DNA from 2 places in the Micrococcus sp. ACRRV genome. Region 1 is predicted to be linked to the other one. Evidence: predicted binding sites of a transcription regulator. Region 1 holds the regulator's gene; the other holds the start of a gene.
What was found. The regulator HrcA, encoded in region 1, represses chaperone genes, less so after heat shock. The targets are predictions, from matches to a motif close to TTNGCACTCGNNNNNNNCGAGTGCNAA.
Positions count from the first base shown of each region.

Region 2: the regulator HrcA is predicted to act here: its motif matches at 2,143-2,169, upstream of groES (co-chaperone GroES).

Region 1 is NZ_JAKRNH010000001.1:28,979-33,169, reverse strand. Features, by position in the region: gene MHY29_RS00135 (16S rRNA (uracil(1498)-N(3))-methyltransferase) at 1-494, opposite strand, end outside; gene dnaJ (molecular chaperone DnaJ) at 491-1,633, opposite strand; gene hrcA (heat-inducible transcriptional repressor HrcA) at 1,659-2,672, opposite strand; gene MHY29_RS00120 (DUF3097 family protein) at 2,834-3,691, shown strand; gene MHY29_RS00115 (DUF4870 domain-containing protein) at 3,807-4,191, shown strand, end outside.
Region 2 is NZ_JAKRNH010000002.1:21,473-25,663, forward strand. Features, by position in the region: gene MHY29_RS00465 (iron chelate uptake ABC transporter family permease subunit) at 1-623, shown strand, start outside; gene MHY29_RS00470 (ATP-binding cassette domain-containing protein) at 620-1,375, shown strand; gene MHY29_RS00475 (hypothetical protein) at 1,421-1,765, opposite strand; gene groES (co-chaperone GroES) at 2,345-2,641, shown strand; gene groL (chaperonin GroEL) at 2,743-4,191, shown strand, end outside.

The DNA of each region.
Region 1 (4,191 bases):
AGCCCGGCGACCGCCGTGCCCGAGACGACGGGCCGGACCTCCGGGACGCGCGCGCGCCGGGCCTGCTTGGCGGCGGCGCGGACGGTGTCCTCCCACTTCTGGTGGGCCTTGGCGGCCTTCGCCCCCTTCCAGCGCACGATCGAGCGCTCCGCCTCCCAGGGCACCACCGCGTCCACGCCGAGCTCCGTGGAGGCCTGGACCGCCATCAGGTCGCGGTCCCCCTTGGCGAGCGCCTGGACGAGCACCAGCGCGGGGCGGGGGGCGGCGTCGTGCTCCAGCGACTCCACGCGGACCGTGACCGCCGACGGCGCGGCGTCGACGACGACGCACGAGGCCCGGGCGCCGGAGCCGTCCGCCACGAGCACGGACTCCCCCGCTCCGAGGCGCATCGAGGCCGCGGCGTGCCGGGCCTCCGCGCCGGTGAAGGTCACCTCCGCGCCGGGGGCGACGCCGGCGAGCGCACCGGCGTCGAGGAGGAAGAGCGGCGCGGTCACAGGTTCCTCAGGTTCTCGCGCAGCCGGGCGAACATGCCCTTGGACTGCGGCGGGGCGCCGTGGACGACCTCCTCGCCGCGCAGGCCGGCCAGCTGCTCCAGCAGCGCGCGCTGCTCGTCGGTGACGTCCGTGGGCGTGGTGACGACGACGTCCACCTTGAGGTCGCCGCGCCCCGCGCCGCGCAGGCGGCCGACGCCGAGGCCGCGCAGGGTCTCCACGTGGCCCGACTGGGTGCCCGGCTCGATGTCGACCTCCTGGGGGCCGTCGAGGGTCTCCAGGGTCACCGAGGTGCCGAGCGCGGCCGCGGCCATGGGCACGGTGACCGTGGTGGCCAGGTGGTCGCCCTCGCGGCGGAACACCTCGTCCGGGCGCACCTGGACCTCCACGTACAGGTCTCCGTTCGGGCCGCCGCCGGGGCCCGCCTCGCCGCGGCCGGCGAGGTGGATGCGGGTGCCGTCGTCCACGCCGGCGGGGATGCGGATGGTGAGGGGCTGCTGCACGCGCACGCGGCCCTGGCCGGAGCACTCCGTGCAGGGGTGCGGGATGACGGTGCCGAAGCCGCGGCAGACCGGGCAGGTCTCCGCCGCCATGATGGTGCCCAGCATGGAGCGCACCGGGCGCTGGGTCATGCCCTGGCCCTGGCACGTCGAGCAGGTCTCCGGGTGGGTCCCCGGCTCGCAGCAGGTGCCGGAGCACCGCTCGCAGGTGACGGCCGTGTCCAGCTGGAGGGTGGCCTCGCCGCCGAACACCGCGTCCCGCAGCTCGATCCGCGCCGTGACGAGCGCGTCCTGGCCACGCCGGGCGCGGGGCATGGGGCCGCGCCCGCCGCCGGGGGTGCCCGCCGCGTTCATGAAGGTCTCGAAGATGTCCGCGAACCCGCCGAAGCCGGCGCCGCCGAACCCTCCGCCCCCGAAGCCTCCGGCGGTGCCGTTCTCGTTGCCGGTCTGGTCGTAGACGCGGCGCTTGTCCTCGTCGGAGAGCACCTCGTAGGCGTGGGAGATGCGCTTGAACTCCTCCGCGGCCTCCTCCGAGGGGTTCACGTCCGGGTGGTGCTGACGCGCGAGCTTGCGGTAGGCACGCTTGATCTCCTCCGCGGACGCGTCGCGGCTGACGCCGAGCGTGGCGTAGTGGTCGGCCATGGGTCTTCCTCCGGTGGGGTCAGGTTCAGGTGGTCAGGATGCGGGACAGGTACCGGGCGATCGCGCGCACGGCGGCCATGGTCCCGGGGTAGTCCATGCGGGTGGGCCCGATGACGCCGACCTTGGCGACGGCCCCCGGGCCGTAGGCGGCGGCGACGACGGACGTGTCCGCCAGCGACGCCCCGTTCTCGGCGCCGATCCGGACGGAGACGCCGTGGGCGTCCTGCCCCATCTCGGTGAGCAGGCGCAGCAGCACGACCTGCTCCTCCAGCGCCTCGAGGATGGGGCCGATGGACGAGTGGAAGTCGTCCGTGCTGCGTGCCAGGTTGGCGGTGCCGGCGAGCACGATGCGGTCCTGCCGCTCGGCCTCGAGCAGACCGCGGACCGCCCCGACGACGTCGACCGCGGCCGCGCGTCGGGCCGGGGGCAGCCCCTCGAGCGGGGTGTCCAGGACGGCCGCCGCCTGCGCCGGGCCCAGGCCCTCGATGACGGGCAGCAGGACCGCGCGCAGGGCCGCGAGGTCCTCGTCCTGCACCGGCCGGGCAAGTGCCACCGTGCGCTGCTCGATCCGCCCCGTGGAGAGGATCAGCACCACGAGGACGCGCTCGGGGGTGAGCGCGACCAGGTCCAGGTGGCGGACCGTGGAGCCGTCCTCGTGGGGGAACTGGACCACGGCCACCTGTCGGGTGAGCTGGGCGAGGAGCCGGACGGTGGCCTCCATCATGGACTCGGTGTCCGCCTCGGAGTCCAGCAGGGTGCGCACGGCGCGGCGCTCGGCCGCGGAGAGCGGCTTGACCTCGGAGATGCGGTCCACGAAGACCCGGTAGCCCTTGTCCGTGGGGACGCGTCCGGCGGAGGTGTGCGGGGCCACGATCAGCCCCTCCTCCTCGAGGGCCGCCATGTCGTTGCGCACCGTGGCGGAGGAGACGCCCAGGGCGTGGCGCTCGACGAGCGCCTTGGAGCCCACCGGCTCGCGCAGGGACACGTAGTCCTCCACGATCGCCTGCAGCACCTGGAGACGGCGGGGCTGCTCGGTCACGGTGCGCTCCTCTCCTCACGACGACGAGCGGGACCCCGGGCCCCGCGCTGGCACTCACCGGCGCCAAGTGCCAATGCTAGCCATCGGCGGGACGCGCCGCCCGGACCGCGCGCCCCGATTCCGCCTCCGGCGGAGCCGGGCACCTCGCTAGGGTGGCCCGCATGGACTGGAGCAGCTGGGGCCCGGGGGCCCACGAGGACCTCGCCCGCCCCGCCGGACCCACCGCCGTGGAGGCGCCCGCCACCCCGGGGACGGTGGTCGAGGACGTGGCCAGCGGATTCGTCGGGGCCGTGGTGCGTGTGGAGCGCTCCGGCGGCACCCACGTGGTCGTCCTCGAGGACCGACGGGGCGTCCGCCGCGGCTTCCCCCTCGGCCCGGGCTTCTGGATCGACGGCTCCCCCGTCGTGCTCGTGCCCCCGCGGTCGGCCGCCCCGGCGGCCGCCGCCCGCACCGCCTCCGGCTCCCGGCGGGTCGAGGGCGCGCGCGCCCGGACCGCCCGCGCGTCGCGGATCTGGGTGGAGGGCGTGCACGACGCCGAGCTCGTGGAGAAGGTCTGGGGCGAGGACCTGCGCCTCGAGGGGATCGTGGTGGAACCCCTCCACGGCGTCGACGACCTCGCCGGGGCGATCCGCGACTTCGCCCCCGGCCCGGGCCGCCGCCTCGGGATCCTCGTCGACCACCTCGTCGCCGGCTCGAAGGAGGAGCGCCTCGCCGCCGAGGCCATGGCCGTGCCCGGCGCCGCCGGCAACGTCCTGATCCTGGGCCACCCGTACCTGGACGTGTGGCAGGTCATCAAGCCCGCCGTGCTCGGCATCGACGCCTGGCCGGTGGTGCCCCGCGGCCAGGACTGGAAGACCGGCGTCCTCCGCGGCCTCGGCTGGCCCGCGGGCACCAAGGAGGCCACGGGCCTGGGCTGGAAGCGGCTGCTCTCCCACGTGCGGACCTACGCCGATCTCGAGCCCGCCCTGCTGGGCCGGGTGGAGGAGCTGATCGACTTCCTCACCGCCCCGGGGGCCTGACCCGCCGGCCCCGGCGGGGCCGCCACCCCGTCTCCACCCCCTGCGTCTACACTGGGGCAGGCCCCGCCCCGGACGACGCCCGCGGCACCGGGCGGCAGGACGACAGAGGAGCACCGTGGCCACCACCCCCAGCACCACCCCCGCCGGCGAGACCGCGACCCCGCGCCGCGCCGCGGGCGGGAGCGCGGCCCACGAGGCCCCCGCCTGGCTGCGCGACGCCGCCGGCGGCCGCGCGCCCCTCACCGCCAAGCAGGACCGCGACCGCGCAGCCCTGTCCCACCTCAGCCTCGCGTGCGGCCTGCCCGGCCCGCTGGTGATGTGGCTGCTCTATCGGGACCGCGGCCCGTTCACGGCTCAGGAGTCCCGCGAGGCCCTGAACTTCTCCCTCGCGCCCACCCTGCTGATCGTCCTCCTGTTCCTGCTCGGCGGCGTGCCGCTGCTCGGCGGGCTGCTCGCGATCCTCGGCGCCCTGCTGTGGATCGCGCTGGCCCTCTACGGCG
Region 2 (4,191 bases), on a different contig from region 1:
TCATGGTGGCGCTGGCGACGGCCCTCTACTCGTGGCTGCTCTCCCGGCCCTACGGCAGCGTCCATCTGATGCTGCTCGTGGGCGTGGTGCTGGGCGGCGGGCTGGCCGCGCTGAGCACGTTCATGCAGCGACTGCTGGACCCGAACTCGTTCGACCTGCTGAGCGCGCGGCTCTTCGGCAACATCTCGAACGCCCGGACCGAGTACGTGGCGATCGCCGCGCCCATCGCCGTCGTCGTGTGTGCGCTGCTGTGGCTGCGCTCCCGCCGCCTGAACACGGTGGCGCTCGGTGCCGACGCCGCGACCAACCTGGGCCTGCGCCACCGGTGCGAGCTCATGGTGACGCTGCTGCTGGTCTCCGTGCTGATGGCCATGACCACCGCGCTCGTGGGCCCGATGACGTTCCTCGGCTTCCTCGTGGCGACGCTGGCGTACAGCCTGGTCGACACCCACGACCACCGGTTCATCCTCCCGGTGGCCGCGCTGGCCGGGTACGCGGTGCTGACGAGCGCCTACTTCGTGCTGCGGCACGTGTTCTACGCGGGAGGTGCGGTCACGGTGGTCATCGAGCTGATCGGCGGCATCACCTTCCTGATCGTCGTGATGAGAAAGGGACGTCTGTGATCGAGCTGCGCGGCGTGGTGAAGCGCCACAGCGACGAGGTGTGCATCGGACCCGTGGACCTGGACATCCAGGCCGGGGGAGTGACCGCGCTCGTGGGGCCCAACGGGGCGGGCAAGTCCACGCTGCTGACGATGATCGGCCGGCTGCAGGACGCCGACGCCGGGACGATCGCCGTGGGCGGGCACGACATCACCACGACGCCGTCCCGGAAGATCGCGCAGACCCTGTCCATCCTGCGGCAGGAGAACCACTTCGTGACGCGGCTGACCGTGCGGCAGCTCGTGGGGTTCGGGCGCTACCCGTACACGCGCGGCCGTCTGACCCTGGAGGATGAGCGGCACGTGTCCGACGCGATCGACTTCCTCAACCTCGGCCCGTTCGAGAACCGGTACCTCGACCAGCTCTCGGGCGGCCAGCGGCAGCGCGCGTACGTGGCGATGGTGCTGGCGCAGAACACCGAGTACGTGCTGCTGGACGAGCCGCTGAACAACCTGGACATGCAGCACTCGGTGCAGATGATGCAGCAGCTGCGCCGGGCCGCGGACGTGCTGGGCCGCACCGTGGTGATCGTGCTGCACGACATCAACTTCGCCGCCCACTACGCCGACCGGATCGTGGCCATGGGCGACGGCCAGGTGGTGGAGACCGGCACCCCGGCCGAGATCCTGCGCCCTGAGGTGCTCGAGCGGATCTTCAAGACCCCCTGCAGCGTGGTGGACGGACCGCACGGGCCGCTGGCCGTGTACTGGTGAGCGGGGCCGTGGCGGGGAACGGTCGTGGGCCCTGCCCGGACCCGCTCATCGGCCGCGACGGCGGTCCTGCAGCTGGGCGATCAGCCGGCGGTACCCCTCGGCGGTGTTCCGCAGGGGCGTGACGCCGCGGGCCGGCAGCCGGCGGTCACGACGGGCGTCGCGGGCCTGCTGTGCGGGCGTGAGGTGACCGCCGCCGTCGTACTCCAGGGCGACCGCCAGCTCCGGGGAGAACATGTGGGTCTCGGGGCAGTCCGGGTCCCAGGGGTCCAGCCGGTGCTGCAGCAGCGGCTCGCCGAGCCCCGCGTCGACGAGCGCGAGTCGCGCGAGGGACACCACGGCTGAGTCGGCGCCGACGCGCACCCGCTCCAGCATCGCGCGGAGCCGTGCCACGGTCGTCAGCGGCGGCAGACGGCCGCGCGGCGACCAGGGGTGCGTGACCAGATGGTCGGCCGCCGCCACCAGGTCCGGCTCGGGCCAGGGAGGACGCAGCGTGCACAGGTCCGCCCACCCGGACGCGGGCGCCGCGCTGCGGGGCGTCCAGGTCGCCGCGACGCAGGCGGGCCGGGCCGGCTCCCGCCGCGAGGGCTTCGGCCGTGGTGAAGACCTGCGGGAGGGGCGGCGGAGGAGCGGGGCCGGGCTGTGCAGGAGTGGACGGGGAACCCGGAGACCGCACGGACGGTCTGGACCCTCAGCCCCTCCTGCGTCGTGTTCACGACGCGGGTCGAGCAGAAGGGGGGAGGGGCGTGTTCCGCCGTCGGCGCACGGCGTTGGCAGTCGGTTGGTGGGAGTGCCAGCCCCGCGCTAGAGTCAGACCTGGCACTCGGGGGGTACCGGGTGCCAAGCCAAGGATGGGCCCAGCGGCACCGCGACGACGCCGGGCCTGACGCCCGTGGCACCCCCGCAGATCTGAACATCGCGGCCCGGCCCCGCCGCCGGGGCACCGCACGTCGAACAGAAGGAGTGTGCAGCATGTCTGTCTCCATCAAGCCCCTCGAGGACCGCATCGTCGTCCGCCCGCTGGAGGCCGAGCAGACCACCGCGTCCGGCCTCGTCATCCCGGACACCGCCAAGGAGAAGCCCCAGGAGGGCCAGGTCGTGGCCGTGGGCCCGGGCCGCGTGGCCGAGAACGGCACCCGCGTGCCCGTGGACGTGGCCGAGGGCGACGTCGTCCTCTACTCCAAGTACGGCGGCACCGAGGTCAAGGTCGGCGGCGAGGAGTACCTGGTGCTCTCCGCCCGCGACGTGCTGGCCGTCGTCACCAAGTGACCCCCTGACGCGTCGGGCCCGGCGAGCGGCACTCGCCGCCCCGGGCCCTTCGCGTCCCCTCTTCTTCTCCCCGAACACCCGATCCGAAAGGAGCCGCCGTCATGGCCAAGCAGCTGGCATTCAACGACGACGCCCGCCGCGCCCTCCAGGCCGGCATCGACAAGCTCGCCGACACCGTCAAGGTGACCCTCGGCCCGAAGGGCCGCAACGTGGTCCTGGACAAGGCGTGGGGCGCCCCCACCATCACCAACGACGGCGTCACGATCGCCCGGGACGTCGAGCTCGAGGACCCGTACGAGAACATGGGCGCGCAGCTGGCCAAGGAGGTGGCGACCAAGACCAACGACATCGCGGGCGACGGCACCACCACCGCCACCGTGCTGGCCCAGGCCCTCGTGAACGAGGGCATGCGCCAGGTCGCCGCCGGCGCCGCCCCGAACGAGGTCAAGAAGGGCATCGAGACCGCGGTCGCCGCCGTCGAGAAGCGCCTGCAGGAGAACGCCCGCCCCGTGGAGGGCAAGGAGGTGGCCCACGTGGCCGCCATCTCCGCCCAGAACGACGAGGTCGGCGAGCTGCTGGCCCGCGCCTTCGACACCGTGGGCACCGACGGCGTGATCACCATCGAGGAGTCCTCCACGACCTCCACCGAGCTGGACGTCACCGAGGGCATGCAGTTCGACAAGGGCTACCTCTCCCCGTACATGGTCACCGACGCCGAGCGCCAGGAGGCCGTCCTCGAGGACGCCTACGTGCTGATCAACTCCGGCAAGATCTCCAACGTGCAGGAGCTGCTGCCCCTGCTGGAGAAGGTGCTGCAGGCCAACAAGCCGCTGTTCGTGATCGCCGAGGACGTCGAGGGCGAGGCCCTGTCCACCCTCGTGGTGAACAAGATCCGCGGCACCCTGAACGTCGTGGCCGTCAAGGCCCCGGGCTTCGGCGACCGCCGCAAGGCCATGATGCAGGACATCGCGATCCTCACGGGCGCCACCGTGGTCTCCCCGGACCTCGGCATGAAGCTGGAGCAGGCCGACCTCGACGTGCTGGGCTCGGCCCGCCGCGTCACCGTCACCAAGGACGCCACCACCATCGTCGACGGCGGCGGCGAGGCGGCCGACGTCGAGGCCCGCGTCTCCCAGATCAAGGCCGAGGTCGCCGCGACCGACTCCGACTGGGACCGCGAGAAGCTGCAGGAGCGCCTGGCCAAGCTCGCCGGCGGCATCGGCGTGATCCGTGTGGGCGCCGCCACCGAGGTGGAGCTCAAGGAGCGGAAGCACCGCATCGAGGACGCCGTGTCCTCCACGCGCGCCGCGCTCGAGGAGGGCATCGTCGCCGGCGGCGGCACCGCCCTGATCAACGCGCTCTCCGTCCTGGACGAGGACGCCGAGGTGACCGCCCTCACCGGCGACGCCGCCACCGGCGTGGAGATCGTCCGCAAGGCGCTCAAGGAGCCGCTGCGCTGGATCGCCCAGAACGCGGGCGAGGACGGCTACGTCGTGGTCTCCAAGGTCGCGGAGATGAAGCCGAACGAGGGCTTCAACGCCAAGACCGGC